2 regions of the Kitasatospora sp. NPDC051170 genome follow, and region 2 is predicted to be linked to the other one. Evidence: riboswitches for the same ligand, from Rfam matches in the RefSeq annotation. Region 2 holds a riboswitch; the other holds the start of a gene.
What was found. A riboswitch is a leader RNA that binds a small molecule or an ion and turns the genes downstream of it on or off. The one in region 2 is predicted to bind glycine.

Region 1 (9,758 bases), on a different contig from region 2:
CCGACCGTCCGACACGCCGTCGGCAGCGCCGTCACCAGTGGCCTGCACGCCACGGTGATCGGCGGCGTGGCCCTGGCGGCGGTGGCCACGGCCGTCGCCTGCCTGACCCGGCCGAACGCGAGCCCGGCGCCCGCCCCGAGCCCGGCGCCCGCCCCCAGCCCCGGCGAGGGCCCGGTGTCACAGCGGGCGTGACTCCGGCCCGGGGAGAGGGCCCGTCAGCCGCCGGGGGTGGTCGGGGTGGCCGGGGTGGCCGGGCAGTGGCCGGCGAGGCAGAAGGAGGACACCAGGGACTGCTGGACGTCGCGCAGCGGCGTGGGCCAGCCGGTCTCGGGCCCGGCGACGAGCAGGGCGTACACCTGCCCCCCAGGGGTGGTGACCATCTGGTCGACGGTGTGCCGCACCCCCTTCCCCGCGAGGTCGTACGAGTACTCCAGCACCGCGCCGCCGTCCGGCGTCTGGGTGAGCGAGAGCTTCCGGTAGTTGGGGAACCGCGAGGGGTTGGAGGCGAGGCTGGCGTCGGTGGCGACGGCCTGGTTGTACGGGCTGTCGGTGCCCATGGAGAACACCTGGACGAGGCTGCCGCCGTCCGGCGAGTCGTAGAAGACCGAGGTGCCGTCCACCCGCCGCTGCCACCCGTCCGGCACGGTCAGTGTGAACCCGGCCGCGTCCTGGACGGTCGTCGAGTGCGGCCCGGTGGTCGGGGTGGGGGTCGGCGTCGCCGTCGGGCTGCCGGTCGGCGAGGCCGGGAAGGTGAAGTCCGAGTAGGGTGGCGCGGCGCCCGGGGTGGTCGGAAGCGGCGTGCCGAGCGCGGCCGGCACCTTCGAGCCGTTCGAGCCGCCGTCGTTCCGCGAGTACAGGTACCACCCGCCGCCCACGCCCGCCCCGGCGAGCACCCCGATGAGCGCGGCCACCAGCACCGCCCGCGGCCGCATCCGCCCGCCCGAGCGCTCCGGGGGAAGCGGGGGAGGCGGGGGAGCAGCCGCAGGGGGTGCGGAGGGAGAGAAAGGCGGCGGCGGCACCGGCTGAGCGCCGCCCAGCAGCGGCGCCGTCAGCGGCGGCGGAGCCATCGGCGGGGGCGGCACCGCCCCGATGGGCGGTGGTACCGCGCCCAGCGGGGGCGCGGGCGGAGCCTGCTGCACCCACTGCCGCCGCTGCTCGTCCCAGTACGCCCCCACGCCGCCCCCCAAGTTCGAGACCTGCCCCGCCCGTCCGGCGACGGCCGGGGGCGAGACCGGAGACTACCGCTACGGAGCGCCGCCCTGTAGCGGTAGCCCCCGTTCCGCGCGACTACTACGCGTTCCCCGTCAGCACTCGATGACGTTGACGGCGAGGCCGCCGCGCGAGGTCTCCTTGTACTTGATCTTCATGTCGGCGCCGGTCTCCTTCATCGTCTTGATCGCCTTGTCCAGCGAGACGTGGTGCCGCCCGTCCCCGCGCAGGGCCATCCGGGCCGCCGTGACGGCCTTCACCGAGGCCATGCCGTTGCGCTCGATGCAGGGGATCTGGACGAGCCCGCCGACCGGGTCGCAGGTGAGGCCGAGGTTGTGCTCGATGCCGATCTCGGCGGCGTTCTCGACCTGCTCGGGCGTGCCGCCCAGGACCTCGGCGAGGCCGCCGGCGGCCATGGAGCAGGCGGAGCCGACCTCGCCCTGGCAGCCGACCTCGGCGCCGGAGATGGAGGCGTTCTCCTTGAAGAGCATGCCGATGGCGCCGGCCGCGAGCAGGAAGCGGACGATGCCGTCGTCGTCGGCGCCCGGGATGAAGTTCAGGTAGTAGTGCAGGGTGGCCGGGATGATGCCCGCCGCGCCGTTGGTCGGGGCGGTGACCACCCGGCGGCCCGAGGCGTTCTCCTCGTTGACGGCCATCGCGTAGAGGGTCACCCACTCCATCGCGTTGGCCGGGCCGATGCCCTCCGCCCGCAGCGCCCGCGCCCCGGCGGCGGCCCGGCGGCGCACCTTGAGGCCGCCCGGCAGGATGCCCTCGCGGCTCATGCCGGCGCGGACGCACTCCTGCATCACGGCCCAGATCTGCAGCAGGCCGGTGCGGATCTCCTCCTCGCTGCGCCACGCCTTCTCGTTCTCCAGCATCAGGCCGGAGATCGACAGCCCGGTCTCCCGGGTCAGGCGCAGCAGTTCCTCTCCCGTACGGAACGGGTAGCGCAGCGCGGTGTCGTCGGGCTTGACCCGGTCGGCGCCGATCGCGTCCTCGTCGACGACGAACCCGCCGCCGACGGAGTAGTACGTCTTCTCCAGCAGCGTGGAGCCGTCCTCCGCGAACGCCCACAGGGTCATGCCGTTGGCGTGGTACGGCAGCGAGCGGCGGCGGTGCAGCACCAGCTGGGTGTCGGGGTCGAAGTCGATGGTGTGCTCGCCGACGAGGCTGAGCTTCTTCTCGGCGGTGATCCGCGCGACGTCCCGGTCGGCCTGGTCGACGTCGACGGTGCGCGGGGAGTTGTTCTCGAGGCCGAGGAGGACGGCCTTCGGCGTGCCGTGGCCGTGGCCGGTGGCGCCCAGGGAGCCGAAGAGCTCGGCGCGTACGGCCGTCACCCGGGGCAGCAGGGCTTCGGACCGCAGGCGGCGGGCGAACATCCGGGCCGCACGCATCGGGCCGACGGTGTGGGAGCTCGAGGGGCCGATGCCGATGGAGAAGAGGTCGAAGACGCTGATGGCCACGGGGGACGTCCTTGTCTGGTCTCGTGGAAGGACAGAGCAGAAGGCGAGTGGGGACACGGGACGGGGCACCGCACGCACTGTCCAGTGTGCGCGGTGCCCCGGGGTCCCAGGTACGCGTACGGGGTGAGGCCGGTCACCCCAGCCCGTACGGCGTCAGTCCTGGTTGGCCAGGTTCGGGTACAGCGGGTACTTCTCGGCCAGCGCGGTGACGCGGGCCTTGAGCGCCTCGGCGACGGTGTCGTCGAAGCTCGGCTTGAGGGCCTCGGCGATGATGTCGGCGACCTCGCGGAAGTCCTCGGCCTGGAAGCCGCGGGTGGCGAGGGCCGGGGTGCCGATGCGCAGGCCGGAGGTGACCATCGGCGGGCGCGGGTCGTTGGGGATCGCGTTGCGGTTCACGGTGATGCCGACCGTGTGCAGACGGTCCTCGGCCTGCTGGCCGTCGAGCTGGCTGTTGCGCAGGTCGACCAGGACGAGGTGGACGTCGGTGCCGCCGGAGAGCACGGAGGCGCCGGCCTCGGCGACGTCGGCCTGGAGGAGGCGCTCGGCGAGGATGCGCGCGCCGTCCAGGGTGCGCTGCTGGCGCTCCTTGAACTCCTCGGAGGCGGCGACCTTGAAGGCGACCGCCTTGCCCGCGATGACGTGCTCCAGCGGGCCGCCCTGCTGGCCGGGGAAGACCGCGGAGTTGATCTTCTTGGCGAACTCGGCCTTGGACAGGATCACGCCGCCGCGCGGGCCGCCCAGGGTCTTGTGGGTGGTGGTGGTGACCACGTCCGCGTACGGCACCGGGTTGGGGTGCAGGCCCGCGGCGACGAGGCCCGCGAAGTGGGCCATGTCGACCATCAGCAGCGCGCCGACCTCGTCCGCGACGCGGCGGAACTCGGCGAAGTCCAGCTGGCGCGGGTAGGCGGACCAGCCGGCGATGATCAGCTTCGGCTGGTGCTCCTTGGCGAGGCGCTCGACCTCGGCCATGTCGACCTGGCCGGTCTTGTCGTCCACGTGGTACGCGACCACGTTGTAGAGCTTGCCGGAGAAGTTGATCTTCATGCCGTGGGTCAGGTGACCGCCGTGGGCCAGGTTCAGGCCCAGGATGGTGTCGCCCGGCTGGATCAGCGCGAACATGGCGGCGGCGTTGGCCTGCGCGCCCGAGTGCGGCTGGACGTTGGCGTGCTCGGCGCCGAACAGGGCCTTGATCCGGTCGATCGCGATCTGCTCGACCACGTCGACGTGCTCGCAGCCACCGTAGTAGCGGCGGCCGGGGTAGCCCTCGGCGTACTTGTTGGTGAGCACCGAGCCCTGGGCCTCCATGACCGCCACCGGGGCGAAGTTCTCGGAGGCGATCATCTCCAGGGTGGTCTGCTGGCGGTGCAACTCGGCGTCGACCGCGGCGGCGATCTCCGGGTCGAGGGCGTGCAGGGACTGGTTCAGAACCGTCATGGTGTGGTCTTCCCGGGAGGAGGAGAGCGAGGGGGACGGTGGTGGGTGGGCCTCGCCGTCAAGGCCCACCCGGGTCACGCGGGCGTCAGCCGGCGTGGGTGAGCGCGTCGTACTCTTCGGCGCTGAGCAGCTCGTCGGTGTCCTCGACGCGGACCTTGAACAGCCAGCCGCCCTCGAACGGGGCACCGTTGACCAGCGCGTTGTCGTCCAGGACGTCCTGGTTGACCTCGACGACCTCGCCGGACACCGGGGAGTACAGGTCGCTGACCGACTTGGTGGACTCCAGCTCGCCGCAGGTCTCGCCGGCGGTCACCGTGTCGCCCACCTCGGGCAGCTGCACGTAGACGATGTCACCGAGGGCGTCGGCGGCGTGCTTGGTGATGCCGATCGTGGAGACACCGTCCTCGGCGATGCTCAGCCACTCGTGCTCCTTGGTGTACTTCAGGTGCTGGGGGTTCTTGCTGCTCATGGCGTCATTCTCCAGGATGCGAAGCGGGTACGACGACGCGGGCCGTCACCGGGGCGGCTGCGACGTGCGGTGATGGGGGAAACGCGGGGGAAGCGCGGCGGGAAGCGCGCGGGTCAGCGGGTGCGCTTGTAGAAGGGCAGCGCCACGACCTGGACCGGCTCGTGCTTGCCGCGCACGTCCACCGCGACGGTGGTGCCGGGGGTGGCGTGGGCGGCGTCGACGTACGCCATGGCGATCGGCTTGCCGAGCGTCGGGGACGGCGAGCCGGAGGTGATCCGGCCGATCGGGGCGCCCTCGGTGGACACCACGGTGTACTCGGCGCGCGGCACGCGCTTGCCCTCGGAGACCAGGCCGACCAGGATCCTCGGCGGGTTGGTCTCGGCCGCGGCGGCGGCCCGCTCCAGGGCGGCGCGGCCGACGAAGGCGCCGTCGTTGGTGGTCTTGTCGAAGCGGACGACCCGGCCCAGGCCCGCGTCGAACGGGGTGAGGTCGGTGGAGAGCTCGTGCCCGTACAGCGGCATGCCGGCCTCCAGGCGCAGCGTGTCGCGGCAGGACAGGCCGCACGGGACGAGCCCGCGGCCCTCCCCGGCGCCGGTCAGCGCCTGCCAGATCGCCTCGGCGTCGGCCGGGGCACAGAAGATCTCGAAGCCGTCCTCGCCGGTGTAGCCGGTGCGGGCCAGGAGCACCTCGCGGCCGGCGACCTGGGCCGGGAGGATCGCGTAGTACTTGAGGCCGGGCAGGTCGGCGTCCGTGGTGTCGGCCAGGATCGCGGTGGCCTCCGGGCCTTGGACGGCGATCAGGGCGTAGGTGTCGCGGTCGTCGGTGACGACGGCGTCGAACCCCTTGGCGCGGGCGATCAGCTCGTCGAGGACCAGCTGGGCGTTGGAGGCGTTGGCGACGACCAGGAAGGCGTCCTCGCGCAGGCGGTAGACGATCAGGTCGTCCAGGATGCCGCCGTTCTCGGCGCAGATCATGGTGTAGCGGGCGCGCAGCACGCCGAGGGCGGAGACGAAGCCGACCAGGGCGTGGTCGAGCATCTCGCCGGCCTGCGGGCCGGTGACGGTGATCTCGCCCATGTGCGAGAGGTCGAACAGACCGGCCTTGGTGCGGACGGCGAGGTGCTCCTCGCGCTCGCTGCCGTAGCGCAGCGGCATGTCCCAGCCGGCGAAGTCGGTCATGGTGGCGCCGAGGCTGCGGTGCAGCGCGTCGAGCGCGGTCAGGCGGAGGGACGACATGGCCAGGAACTCCTCGGTCGGGGCAGGGGCACTCAGGGTGCGCGCGCCGGACCGGGGCCCGCTCGGGACCGACCCTGCGCGCGGGCATGCGGCGGCGTGGGTCTCCCCATCTGTCGTCGGACCTGAGAGCTTCACCGCACACCTGCCCGAAACCAGCTTCGGGCACGGCATGGCGGCTTGCACCGTGGGTGGGCGCACGACCGGGGCCGTACGCCGCTTTCCAGATGTGCCTAACCCGTGCGGTAGGGGGGCCTGAGAGATTCCGGGGAGGACTTGCTCCTTCGGCGCCGGCCGTACCGCGTCGAGGGCGGCACTCCGGGCTCTCCCGCACGGGTTCGAGCGGCCGGTGTGGAGTTGTGGGGCCCGCGGCGCATGCCGTCGGACGCGGACATCATGGCACGTCCGTGGCATTCAAGGGAGAGGGGACCTCGTCACACCGGCCTGGCCTCCCGAACAAGGGCCTCAGGGCCCGTCCCCGAACTGGCCCTAAACTGCTGCGCGTCGGTGCGGCACAGGGCGGCCGGCGGTACGGCGGCGGATGGGATACCCGTGGAGCAGCAGCAGGGGTGGGGCGGCCCGGAGGCGGCGCCGACCGGGGGCGCGTGGCCGGCCAACGAGCTGGAGCAGGTGCTGACCGCCGCGCTGGGCGATCCGGGGGCGACGCCCCGGGTGTTCGAGGTGCTGGGCCGCAGCCAGGTGTGGATCCCGCTGCCCGCCGGGGGAGACCCGCGGGGGCAGGGGCTGGACCTGCCGACGATCGAGCTGGGCGGGGACCCGTACGTGCCCGTCTTCTCCTCGCAGGAGGTGTTCCTGCAGCAGGCGCCGGGGATGGCCTTCGCGGTCGCGCCGGTCTGGGAGTTCGCCCGGGGGCTGCCGCTGGGCGTGGGGATCGCCGTCAATCCGGAGGCTGCGGTGGGCATCCCGGTGCCCCCGCAGGGGGTGGCCGAGCTGCGCCGCGGGCCCCGGGAGGACAGGTGGGAGCACCCGGAGGCGCCCACCGGCGGGCGGGTCGCGCTGCGCGAGCCCGTGCCGGGGGAGGACCCGGAGTACTTCCTCGCCGCCTGCCGGGCCGAACTGGCGGCCCTGCCCGGGGTGTTGACCGCGCGCCGGGCGCTGGCGAGCATCGAGGGCGAGGCGACCGTGATGTTCGTGGGCGTCCAGCTGGACCAGGCGGCCCCCGCGGACCCGGCGGCGGTGAACGAGGCGCTCGGCCGGGCGCTGGGAACCGCGCCGCTGCCCGGTGGCGTCCACCTCGTGCTGCTCGACCTCGCCGACGACCCGGTGGTCGAGTGGCTGCTCACCCGGGTGATGCCGTTCTACGCGCGGGCGTGACCGGGCGCGAGGACGGTGTGAGCCGGGTGTGAGCCGGGTTCCCGGGCAGTGTTCTGTCGAAGGCACGTCGCCGTGGCGGTGGCCCTCTGCCGCGCCATAGGGTGCGTGCAGACGGCTGACGGCCGGCGGGATGAGCGAAAGAGGCGCGGCGAGGTGGGCGCATGAGTGCGGGAGCGGGAGCGGGCGGTGGACCGGGGCCCTGGGGCCAGCCATCGGCCGGGCGCGCCGGGGCGGACCCGGGCGCGTTGGAGCGCGCCCTGCGCGAGGTCGCACCGGAGCGTTACGAGGCGTACGAGCAGCTGCTGCACGCCCTGGCCGCGGGCCAGGTCTGGATGCTGCTGTGGCACGGCACGCCGGGCAGCCCCGACGCCCAGTACGGGAACATGGAGATCAGCGGCCACGGCTACGCGCCGGCCGTCACCTCCCCCGAGCAGCTGACGGCCTCGGGCTGGACGCGGGCCCACGAGGTGATCTCCGGGCGGGAGATCGCCGCCTCGCTGTACCGGACGCGCTGGGGCCTGTGGCTGAACCCGCACGCCCCCGGCGGCGGTGTCGGCGTGCCCTGGGCGGACCTGCGGCGGATCGCCGCCGGGCTGGACCGGCTGCCGGCCGGGCCGCTGAAGCTGGGCGAGCCGCAGGTCAACGCCCAGCAGTTCTTCGCGCTGCTGGAGCGCCAGGCCATCGAGGTGCGCGCCGTACGGGCGCTGCGCCGGGCCTGGGTGCAGCCCTCGGTGGGGGAGCCGTACCTGGCGATCGGGCTGGAGCTGTACGAGAGCTCGCCGCCGGCGGTGGAGGCGGTGCGCGCGCTGATGCAGCGGGCGATCGCGGTGGCCCCGGAGGGGCTGGCGGTGTCCACGGTGGCGATGGCGGACGAGTACGACCCGGTGGCGCTGTGGATGCGTGCCAACGCCCGGCCGTTCTACGACCGGGAGGCCGGACGGCCGCCGGTGTACCCGCAGCGGCCCGCGGGCCCGTACGGTTCCTACCCGCAGCCCCAGCCGCCGACCGGTGGCTGGCACGGGCAGCCGCCCTCCGGGGCCTGGCCGGGTTACCCGGCGCGCTGATCGCCGGAACGACGGCGAAGAAGCCGACCTGATCCACCGTCAGGTCGGCTTCGGCGTTTTCCGGGCGAGTTTCCGGACGGGCTTCCGGGGCATCTTGACATGGCTGTTACAGCCGTGTGAAGAGGGATATGCCGCGAGCCCGGGAGGTGCATGCGCACAGATCACAGTTGGGCATCTCTCGCCTGGCAGGGCTGGCGCAAGCCAGTTCGGATGACAGAGAGTTCTGCGCACAACGCAAAGCACAGCGCGAACTGGTAACCCCACGAAGGTGAACGCGCACGCCGACCGCTCGATCCACGCGATGCCCATCCCGCGTGGTGGCAGTACCCCGCGCACGGCCCAGGGCCGCGCGCACTCGTTCTCATACGCACCTCCGCACGTCCGCTGCCAGCCGTACCGCCGACCCCCGGCGACCGGCGCCCGTGGGCCGGCCACCGTCGGCGAGGGGACCAACTGACCATGACCGCACCCGTAGCAACCGCCGGGAACGAACCGGAGGCCCAGGCCTCCGCGGACCCGGCCAAGAAGATCGAGGGCCGCTCCCTCGGCCGCATCGCCTGGACCCGCTTCAAGCGGGACAAGGCCGCCGTCGCCGGTGGCATCGTGGTGATCCTGCTGATCACCCTCGCCCTGCTGGCCAAGCCGATCGAGGGGCTGTTCGGGCTCGACCCCGACGCCCTCCACCAGGACCTCCTGGACGCCGACCTCGGTGGCATCCCGTTCGGTGACTGGGGCGGCATGAGCGCGGACCACCCGCTCGGCGTCGACACCGTCCAGGGCCGCGACCTGCTCTCCCGCGTCATCGAGGGCTCCTGGGTCTCGCTGCTGGTCGCCTTCGGCGCGACCGTGCTCTCCAACACCATCGGCACCGTCCTCGGCGTCGTGGCGGGCTACTACGGCGGCTGGGTCGACACCCTGATCAGCCGGCTGATGGACATCTTCCTGGCGTTCCCGCTGCTGCTGTTCGCGATCGCCATCTCGGCCTCGCTGCAGGGCGGAGCCTTCGGCCTGCACGGCCTGCCGATGCACATGGCGGTGCTGATCTTCGTGATCGGCTTCTTCAACTGGCCCTACATGGGCCGGATCGTGCGCGGCCAGACGCTCTCGCTGCGCGAGCGGGAGTTCGTCCACGCGGCCCGCAGCCTCGGCGCCCGCGGCCCGTTCATCCTGTTCAAGGAGCTGCTGCCGAACCTGGTCGGTCCGATCCTGGTCTACTCGACCCTGCTGATCCCGACCAACATCCTCTTCGAGGCCGGCCTCAGCTACCTCGGCGTCGGCATCCAGCCGCCGCAGGCCTCCTGGGGCGGGATGCTCCGCGACGCCATCCAGTTCTACCAGGTGGACCCCCAGTACATGGTGGTGCCCGGTATGGCGATCTTCATCACCGTGCTCGCGTTCAACCTTCTCGGCGACGGGCTCCGCGACGCCCTCGATCCCAAGAGCAACTGACGTCCCGTCAGAATCCTCCTTCCTCCACATCCTCAAGGGGTTGATCTCACCCATGCGTAGGACACGTACCGTCGCGCTGACCGCCGCGGCCGCCGCCGCGGTC
Region 2 (9,758 bases):
TCTCTACCCGGGAGTTGTGGCGCATGTCACCAAATCCCTGCGCGCACGTCCCGGGATGCCGACACTGGGAACCAGCGTGGAAGGACCACCTGTCCTACCCACTTGAGTGCCGGTCAACACCTGGTCGGCACATGGACAGAATCCGGCCACCGCGGCGGCACCCGGAGACACACTCGCCGGGCGACCGCTCCACGGGGAGGATCGCAGAGCGAAGCGAGGGTACGCGTATGTGCCAGCACCGTCCTGAGTGCCCATCGGCCGAGTCCGAGGACCGCGAAGCCGCCGTACCGGTGGCCTGCCACCCGGAGCAGGGCTGGAGCCTGCTCTGCAACGGCGTCGTCCTCTTCGAGGACACCGGAGAGCTGCTGCCCGACGGCCGGGTGATCGCCCCGCGCCGCCCGGTCGCCCACGCGGCCTGACCACGACGCGGCCCGACCGAACGGCCCGACCGAACGGCCCGAAGGAACAGCCCGAAGGAACAGTGCGGAGCAGCCGCCGACCCTACGGAAGCGAAGCGAAACCACGCGAAGCGAAGCGGGCGGGGCCCCGGCGAACCGATTCGCCGGGGCCCCGCCTCACACGCACCTGCCGGTCAGACGCCGTACTCGTCCAGCGGCGGGCAGGAGCAGACCAGGTTGCGGTCGCCGTACGCGCCGTCGATCCGGCTCACCGGCGGCCAGTACTTGTCCGCCGGGTTGACGCCCGCCGGGAAGACGGCCTCCTGCCGCGTGTAGCCGTGCGCCCACTCGTCGGCCAGCTCGGCCGCGGTGTGCGGGGCGTTGCGCAGCGGGTTGTCCTCGGCCGCCCACGCGCCCGAGCCGACCTTCTCGATCTCGCCGCGGATCTCGATCATCGCGTCGCAGAACCGGTCGATCTCGTGCAGGTCCTCGGACTCGGTCGGCTCGATCATCAGCGTGCCGGCCACCGGGAAGGACATCGTCGGCGCGTGGAAGCCGTAGTCGATCAGGCGCTTGGCGATGTCGTCCACCGTCACGCCCGTCTCCTTCGTCAGCGGACGCAGGTCGATGATGCACTCGTGGGCGACCAGCCCGCCCGGGCCGGTGTAGAGCACCGGGAAGTGCGGGGCCAGGCGCTTGGCGATGTAGTTGGCGTTCAGCACGGCGACCTGGGTCGCGCGCTTGAGGCCCTCGCCGCCCATCAGCCGGACGTACGCCCAGGAGATCGGCAGGATCGCCGCCGAGCCCCACGGCGCGGCCGAGATCGGGCCGACGCCGGTGGCCGGGCCGGCCTCCGGCTGGAGCGGGTGGTTGGGCAGGTACGGCGCCAGGTGGGCGCGCACCGCGACCGGGCCAACGCCCGGGCCGCCGCCGCCGTGCGGGATGCAGAAGGTCTTGTGCAGGTTCAGGTGCGAGACGTCCGCGCCGAACTTGCCCGGCTTGGCGAGGCCGACCAGGGCGTTCAGGTTGGCGCCGTCCACGTACACCTGGCCGCCGGCCTCGTGCACCAGGGCGCAGATCTCGGTGATCTGGGTCTCGTACACGCCGTGGGTCGACGGGTAGGTGACCATCAGCACGGCGAGGTTGTCGCGGTGCTTCTCGATCTTGGCCTTGAGGTCGTCGACGTCCACGTCGCCGTCGACCAGGGTCTTCACGACGACGACGCGCATGCCGGCCATCACCGCGGAGGCGGCGTTGGTGCCGTGCGCCGAGGACGGGATGAGGCAGACGTCGCGCTGGGCGTCACCGTTGGCGTGGTGGTAGGCGCGCACGGCCAGCAGGCCGGCGAACTCGCCCTGGGAGCCGGCGTTCGGCTGGATCGAGACGGCGTCGTAGCCGGTGACCTCGACGAGCTGCTGCTCCAGCTGACGGATCAGGGTCAGGTAGCCCTGGGCCTGGTCGATCGGCGCGAAGGGGTGCAGCTGGCCGAACTCCGGCCAGGTCACGGCCTCCATCTCGGTGGTCGCGTTGAGCTTCATGGTGCAGGAGCCCAGCGGGATCATGCCGCGGTCCAGCGCGTAGTCGCGGTCCGAGAGGCGGCGCAGGTAGCGCAGCATGGCGGTCTCGGAGCGGTGGCTGTGGAAGACCGGGTGGGTGAGGTACTCATCCTCGCGCAGCAGCGCGGCGGGCAGCGTCTCGGCGGCCTCGGCCACCTCGACCGCGGGGACGCCGAACGCGGCCCAGACGCCGGCCAGGTGCTCACGGGTGGTGGTCTCGTCGGTGGAGACCGAGATCCGGTCCTCGCCGTCCTGGTAGACGTTGATGCCCTGGGCGCGGGCGGCGGCGGCGATCTCGCCGGCGCGGCCCGGGACGACGGCGGTGACGGTGTCGAAGAACTCGCCGTGCAGCAGCTCGACGCCGCCAGCCCGCAGGCCCTCGGCGAGGGCGGCCGCGTAGCGGTGGGTGCGGCGGGCGATGTCCGCCAGGCCGTCCGGGCCGTGGTAGACGGCGTACATCGAGGCCATGACGGCGAGCAGCACCTGGGCGGTGCAGATGTTGCTGGTGGCCTTCTCGCGGCGGATGTGCTGCTCGCGGGTCTGCAGGGCCAGGCGGTAGGCGCGGTTGCCGTCCGCGTCCACGGAGACGCCGACCAGGCGGCCGGGCAGCGAGCGGGCGTACTCGGCGCGCACCGACAGGTAGCCGGCGTGCGGGCCGCCGAAGCCCATCGGCACGCCGAAGCGCTGCGAGGTGCCGCAGGCGATGTCGGCGCCCAGCGAGCCCGGGGACTTGAGCAGGGTCAGCGCCAGCAGGTCGGCGGCGACGGCGACTATCGCGCCCAGGCCGTGCGCCTGCTCGATCACCGGGGCGAGGTCGCGCACGACGCCGGTGGCGCCCGGGTACTGGAGCAGCACGCCGAAGACGCCGCGCTCGGCGATCTCGGCCGGGATGCCCTCGGACAGGTCGGCGACGACGACCTCGACGCCGGTCGGCAGGGCCCGGGTGTTGATCACCGCGACGGTCTGCGGCAGGGTCTCCGCGTCGACCAGGAAGACGCCGCCCTTGACCTTGGTGACGCGGCGGGCCAGCGCCATCGCCTCGGCGGCCGCGGTGCCCTCGTCCAGCAGCGAGGAGCCGGAGGTCGGCAGCCCGGTCAGGTCGGAGACCAGGGTCTGGAAGTTGAGCAGCGCCTCCAGGCGGCCCTGGGAGATCTCCGGCTGGTACGGCGTGTAGGCGGTGTACCAGGCCGGGTTCTCCATGACGTTGCGCAGGATGACCGGCGGGGTGAAGGTGCCGTAGTAGCCCAGGCCGATCATCGGCTGGAGGACCTGGTTGCGGCCGGCCAGCTCACGCAGCTCGGCGAGGACCTGGGCCTCGGAGCGCCCGGCGGGCAGGTCCAGTCCGGTGATGGAACGGATGGCCTCGGGAACGGCGGTGGCGGCGAGCTCGTCCAGCGAGCTGTAGCCGACCGACGCCAGCATCTTCTCCTGAGCGTCCGCATCGGGCCCGATGTGACGGTTCTCGAAGGGGCTGGCCAGCTCAAGCTCGGTGAGGGTCGGGGCGCCGGTGGGGCGTCCCGCGTTCGGCTGGGCGTTCATGGTGGTCTCCTGGTCACGGACCGGGGGGCACGCACGCCGGCCGGCTGAGCCGCTGGTGACAGCGGTTCGGCCTCGGGCGGGCGCACCCGGCGGGCCTCCCCCTCTGTCATCGGGACCTGAGAGCTTCACCCGTACGCAGCGCTGTGGGCGCCGCGTCTGGCTTGCACCGTCGGTGAGGGTGGTGGTGTCGGCTCCCGCGCCGGCGCTCCTGCCCTGCTTTCCAGAGTGACCTATCCCGCACGGTACGGATGCCTGAGAGATTCCGGGGAGGAGTTGCTCCTTCGGCGCCCCTACCAGCGGTTTTCACTGGCGGGGACTCTCCCGCGCGGGCTCGGCGGTCGGGGCCCAGGGTACCAGCGGGAGGCCCTCCCATCACGGGTGCGTCAGGTCACTCATGGTCTACGCGCGTGGCATCGGCGATCGCCCGGACGGCCCAGCGCGCAGCCCGTCCGGCCGCACCCCGCTCGCGCCCCTGCGGCGGATGCCCTTGGGTGTGAAGAGGCGGACGGTCAGGGCGCTCCGGCCGCCGTACCTGCGGGAGTTCCGCAGGCGCAGCGCACTGGAGGAATGAGTGCAGACCGACATCGACCCCCGGGACCTCATCGGCCACAAGGCGGTCGACCGCAACGGAGACAAGATCGGCACCGTCGACGAGGTGTACCTGGACGACGCCACCGGCCGGCCCGAGTGGGCCGCCGTCCGGACGGGCATCTTCGGCCGGGACGCCTTCGTCCCGCTGACCACCAGCGAGTTCTCGGGCGACGAACTGCGGGTGCCGTACGACAAGTCGCTGGTCAAGGAGTCCCCGGACTTCGGCGTGGGCCAGCACCTGTCGCCCGCCCAGGAGCTCCAGCTCTACCGCTACTACGGCCTCGACACCCCGGTGGACGGCCACCCGGCGCCGGAACCCTCCCGCCTGGCCGCGGAACCCGACCTGGACTTCGGCACCACTGCGGCGGCCGCCGCGACCGCCTCCCCGCGGGCCTTCCACTCCCCCGAGCCCGCCGCGGCCCTCGCGACCGCTCCCGCCCCCTCGACCACGACGCCCAGCGCCATGACGCCGAACACCACGACGCCGAACACCATGACACCCGGCGCCATGACACCCGGCGCCATGACGTCGAGCACCACGACCACCACGACCACCAGCACCGCCCCGGAGGCCAACGTGCGGACCCTCAGCACCCCCGCGCCCGCCGCTGCCACCACCACCGCCCCGGTGGCCGAGCCCAAGCCGCAGCCCGTCACCCCCGTCCCCGCCGAGCGCCAGGCCCCCTCGGCCACCACCACCTCGCCCAGCGGCCCGCTGGAGATCACCTGCCGCGAGGAGCGGCTGGAGATCACCACCGAGTGGCACACCGTGGGCACCGCGAAGCTGCGCAAGTACGTGACCAGCGAGCAGGTCGAGCGCCGCGTCCCGGTGGTGCGCGAACGCGTGCGGGTGGAGCGGATGCCGGTGAGCGAGGCCGAGCGCGCCTCGCTGACGGAGAAGGAGATCGCCGAGGCGGTGGAGGAGGTCACCCTGCGCGAGGAGCGCCCGGTGGTCCGCAAGTACCTCGCCCCGATCGAGCGGGTCCGGCTGGTCGTCGAGCGCTACACGGACGAGGAGGTCGTCCGGGACGAGCTGCGCCGCGAGCACGTCGAGGTCCAGGACTCCACCCCCGGAGCCCCCGCCCCCGACCTCCCGGCCGCGGGCGTCCCGGCCGTGGACGGCTCCCGCCCGGCGGCGGCGATGCGGCCCCTGTCCTGACGGTTCGCCACCAGGGCCCCGGACCACCCGGTCCGGGGCCCTGTCGCATGCCGGGACCGGCCCGGCCGTTCTCCTTTGCCAAAGCTTAACCACTCGATATTTGACACTCTTAACTATCTCCCGGCATCGTTACTTCAGTTCATTCACTATGTACGGGAGGAAGCAACCGTGAGTGAGGCACTCAAGCCCACCATCGCGGCCGAGAAGCAGAGCACCGCCCGGGTCCTGCCGGCCCTCATCCTGGCGATGCTGTCGTTCAGCGTGATCCAGACCGCCGTCGTCCCGATCCTGCCTTCGCTGGCCAAGGAACTGGACGTCTCCGGCTCCAACATCACCTGGCTGATGACCGCCAACCTGCTCTCCGCCGCCGTGCTGACTCCCCTCCTGGGCCGCTTCGGCGACCTCCGGGGCCGCAAGCCGATGCTGCTGATCTCGCTGGTCGGCCTGGTCGCGGGCTCGGCGCTGGCGGTCGGCACCCACTCCTTCACCTGGCTGGTCGTCGCCCGCGTCCTGCAGGGCGCCGGCGGTGGCGTGATGCCGCTGGCGATCAGCATCGTCCGCGACGAACTGCCCCGGCACAAGGTCACCGGCGGCGTCGCCGCCATCTCCGCCTCGATGGGCGTCGGCTCCGGCCTCGGCCTGGTCGCCACCGGTCTCCTGCTGGAGCACTGGAACTACAAGTCGATCTTCTGGATGGGCCTGGCCTTCGGCCTGCTCGCCATCGCCCTGGTCGCCTTCCGCGTCCCCTCCGACCCGGTGACCGACAAGGAGGGCGGCGCCGACCCGCTCGGCGCGCTCACCCTCGCCGCCTGGCTCTCCGCCCTGCTCGTCGCCGTCAGCCAGGGCAACCACTGGGGCTGGACCTCCACCAAGACCCTCGGCCTCTTCGCCGTGGCCGCCGTGGTCGCCCTCGTCTGGGGGATCATCGAGACCAAGGTCGCGCACCCGCTGGTCGACATGAAGATGATGTCCCGCCCCGCCGTGGCCTTCACCAACCTGTCCGGCCTGCTCATCGGCTTCGGCATGTACGGCTCGTTCATGGTCATCAGCAACTTCGCCCAGGCCCCGGACAAGATCGCCCACTACGGCTTCACCGCGAGCGTCCTGCACGCCGGCATCATGCTGCTGCCCTCGGCCCTCGGCTCGATGGTGGCCGCCCCGCTCGGCGCCCTGCTGATCGCCCGCCGCGGCCCGCGTCTGCCGCTCGTCGCCGGTGGTGTGCTCGGCGCCGTCGCCATGGCCTACCTGGCCCTGCGGCACAGCGCCGAGGGCGACATCTACACCGCCTCGGCGATCTTCGGCCTCGGCATCGGCCTGGCCTTCTCCGCGATGCCCGCCTACATCAACGGCGCCGTCCCGGTGGAGCAGAGCGGCATCGCCAACGGCATGAACTCCGTGCTGCGCACGGTCGGCGGCGCCATCGGCACCGCCGTGATGGCCGCCATCCTGACCGGCGACACCATGAAGCTGCCGCCGCAGATCCCGCTGACGCTGCCCACCCTGGACGCCTTCAAGCACGCGTTCTGGGCCGCCGCCGTGGTCTGCATCGTCGCCGGCGCCGTCCCGTTCCTGATCCGCTCCGCGAAGCCGGCCACCGCCGTCGCCGCCGACGGCTCGGCCCCGCAGCACACCAGCCCCGAGCTGGCCAAGACCGACGCCTGACGAGGCGTCCGACCTCCGCGCCCAGGGACAGGGCGCGGAGGCCCGGCCCGGCTGCGGCCCGTGAGGGCATCGCGACCGCACCCCGGCCGGCACGCAATACGGCCCCACCCGGTTCTCCCCACCGGGTGGGGCCGTTCCGCGTCCCGCCCCAACCGCCTGAGCAGTCCTCGGGCCTGCGCCCGACGCCTCACCCCTGGGAGGAGTCCTCGGGCCGGCGCAACGGCAGCGCCCGCGAGGGCTCCAGCGCCGGATCGTCCACCGCGAAGGTCCGCACCCGCCCGGGCTCGCTCCACGGCGTCTCGAACCGCACGGTCACCCGCCCGACCCCGCTGCCCTGCACCCACCCCGGCCCGAACTCCGCGTGTTCCACGTCCTGCCCGGGGTGCCAGCGCCGCACCACCGCCTCGGGCGCCTCCTCCTCCACCGCCTCCGCCTCGGCCTCCTCCGTGTGCTCCGCCGCCTCCTCCCGCAGCGCCTGCGCGAACAGGTCCTCCTGCGTGTAGTCGGCGAGCTGGGACACACCCACGCCCAGCAGCCGCACCCCGCCGGTGATGTCCACCTGCTCGGCGAGGCGCCGCGCCGTCCCCACGATCACCGACTCGTCGTCCGTGGGCCCGCGCAGGGTCTCCGAGCGCGTCAGCGTCGAGAAGTCGAACCGCCGCACCTTGAGCACCACCGTCCGCCCCGAGCGCCCCGCCGCCCGCAGCCGCCGCACACAGCGCACCGCCAGCGTCTCCACCTCCCGCAGCACCCGGTCCCGGTCCGCCAGGTCCACCTCGAAGGTGTCCTCCACCGAGACGGACTTGGCGTCCTGGTCGGGCACCACCGGCCGGTCGTCCAGCCCCGTCGACATCTGGAAGACCCCGGCGCCGTGCGCCCGCCCCAGCAGCTGCACCAGCTCCGCCTCGCCCGCCTCCGCGAGCTCCGCCACGGTGTTCAGCCCCGCCCGCCGCAGCACCTGCTCGGTGGCCGGCCCGATCCCGGGCAGCGCCCGTACGGGCATCGGCCCGAGCACCGCGCGCTCCTGCCCGGGCTCGATCAGCACCAGCCCGTCCGGCTTGGCCCGCTCGGAGGCGATCTTCGCCATCAGCTTGGAGCCCGCCGCGCCCACCGAACCCGTCAGCCCGGTGCGCCGGTGGATGTCCGCCCGCAGGTCCTCACCCAGGGCCGTCACCAGCCGCTCGCCGGTGGCGTGGTCCGCCTCCGCCAGCGCCGGACCGTACGGACCGGCCTCCAGGTCGACGAACGCCTCGTCCAGGCTGAGCGGCTGCACCAGCGGCGACAGCTGCCTCAGCAGGCCCATCACGATCTCGCTGTTCTGCCGGTACGCCTCGAACCGGCCCGACAGGAACGCCGCGTTGGGGCACAGCCGCCGCGCCTGCGCCATCGGCATCGCCGAGTGCACCCCGAACCTGCGCGCCTCGTACGAGGCCGTCGAGACCACCCCGCGCCCGCCGAGCCCGCCCACGATCACCGGCTTCCCGCGCAGGCTCGGCTTGGCCGCCTGCTCCACCGCCGCGAAGAAGGCGTCCATGTCGAGGTGGATGATGCTCGGCAGAGAACGCACCCGGCGATCATCGCGCACGGGTACGACAACGGCGGCTCACCGGCTCCGGTGTCCGCCCGCCCACCTGCCCGCCGGCCGCCCGGCTACCTGCGCCCCGCCTCCGCCAGCGCCTCGGGGACGCCGTCCTCCTTCGGCCCGAGGAAGTGCGGGTCCGGCCGCAGCCAGGCGTTCAGCGCCGCCTTCCCCGCCCCGGGGATCTCCCGCAGCCCGCCGTACCACCAGGTGACGTCGTGCAGCTCCGGCACCCCGACGGCGTACGAGCGGATGCCCGCCGCCTCGCACAGCGCCAGCGCCCGGCGGACGTGGAAGTCCTGGCTCACCAGCACCGCCCGGTCCACCCCGAATATCCGGTGCGCCCGGGTGCAGGAGTCCCAGGTGTCGAAGCCCGCGTAGTCCCGCACCACCCGCGAACCGGGCACCCCGTGCTCGGTCAGGTAGTCGTACATCGCGTCCGGCTCGGAGTACTCGACCCGCCCGTTGTCCCCGGTCACCAGGATCACCTGCACCTTCCCCTCCCGGTACAGGTCCAGCGCGGCCACCAGCCGGTGCTCCAGGTACGGCGAGGGCCTGCCCTGGTCCAGCCCGGCGCCGAAGACCACCGCGACCGGCGCGGACGGCGCGCTCTCCACCGTGCCCACCCGGTCCCCGGCCGTGCACCACAGCCAGGCACTGGGCGCCAGGGCCAGCGAGCAGCACACCGTCACCAGCTGGAACAGCCCCCGCTGCGCCCGCCGCTCCCGCAGCCGTACCCGCCACTGCCCGGCCCTGCGCCGCAGCAGGCCCACCACACCGGTGCCGCCCCTCACACGCCCTCCCTCGATCGCCCGACGGACGAACGACGAGGCCGCGGCCCCGAACGGTTCCCCGTCCGGGCCGCGGCCTCACTGCTGATGCGTGCTCAGACCGCCCGGTTGCGCCGCTGCGCGAGCTCGTCGCCCGGGTCCTGGCCCACCAGCGTCTCGCCGGTGTCCGTCCGCTCGGCGTGCAGCCGCCCGAGGGTGCGCTCCAGCTCCTGCCAGACGGCCCCGACCGCGATGCCGAACACCCCCTGACCGCTCTTCAGCAGGTCCACCACCTGCTGCGGCGTGGTGCACTCGTACACCGTCGCGCCGTCGCACATCAGCGTCAGCCCGGCCAGGTCGCCCTGCTCCGCCGCCTGCAGATGGGCGACGGCCACGCGGATGTTCTGCAGCGAGACGCCGACGTCCAGCAGCCGCTTGACGATCTTCAGCAGCAGGACGTCACGGAAGCTGTAGAGCCGCTGGCTGGTCGCCGGGTACGCCGTG

Region 1: another riboswitch for glycine. It lies ahead of gcvT (glycine cleavage system aminomethyltransferase GcvT); the one in region 2 lies ahead of gcvP (aminomethyl-transferring glycine dehydrogenase).

Annotation. Positions count from the first base shown of each region.
Region 1 covers NZ_JBITFA010000022.1:52,716-62,473, forward strand. The annotation lists gene ACIBCA_RS33710 (MDR family MFS transporter) at 1-192, shown strand, start outside; gene ACIBCA_RS33715 (hypothetical protein) at 216-932, opposite strand; gene ACIBCA_RS33720 (L-serine ammonia-lyase) at 1,305-2,672, opposite strand; gene glyA (serine hydroxymethyltransferase) at 2,826-4,106, opposite strand; gene gcvH (glycine cleavage system protein GcvH) at 4,192-4,575, opposite strand; gene gcvT (glycine cleavage system aminomethyltransferase GcvT) at 4,689-5,810, opposite strand; glycine riboswitch at 6,041-6,148, opposite strand; gene ACIBCA_RS33740 (enhanced serine sensitivity protein SseB C-terminal domain-containing protein) at 6,360-7,142, shown strand; gene ACIBCA_RS33745 (enhanced serine sensitivity protein SseB C-terminal domain-containing protein) at 7,304-8,206, shown strand; gene ACIBCA_RS33750 (ABC transporter permease) at 8,666-9,655, shown strand; gene ACIBCA_RS33755 (ABC transporter substrate-binding protein) at 9,708-9,758, shown strand, end outside.
Region 2 covers NZ_JBITFA010000031.1:9,218-18,975, reverse strand. The annotation lists gene ACIBCA_RS36650 (DUF5999 family protein) at 228-419, shown strand; gene gcvP (aminomethyl-transferring glycine dehydrogenase) at 593-3,493, opposite strand; glycine riboswitch at 3,724-3,827, opposite strand; partial or broken gene ACIBCA_RS36640 (PRC-barrel domain-containing protein) at 4,065-4,448, shown strand; gene ACIBCA_RS36635 (YsnF/AvaK domain-containing protein) at 4,548-5,243, shown strand; gene ACIBCA_RS36630 (MFS transporter) at 5,412-6,905, shown strand; partial or broken gene ACIBCA_RS36625 (DNA polymerase IV) at 7,123-8,472, opposite strand; gene ACIBCA_RS36620 (vancomycin high temperature exclusion protein) at 8,556-9,278, opposite strand; gene ACIBCA_RS36615 (MerR family transcriptional regulator) at 9,371-9,758, opposite strand, start outside.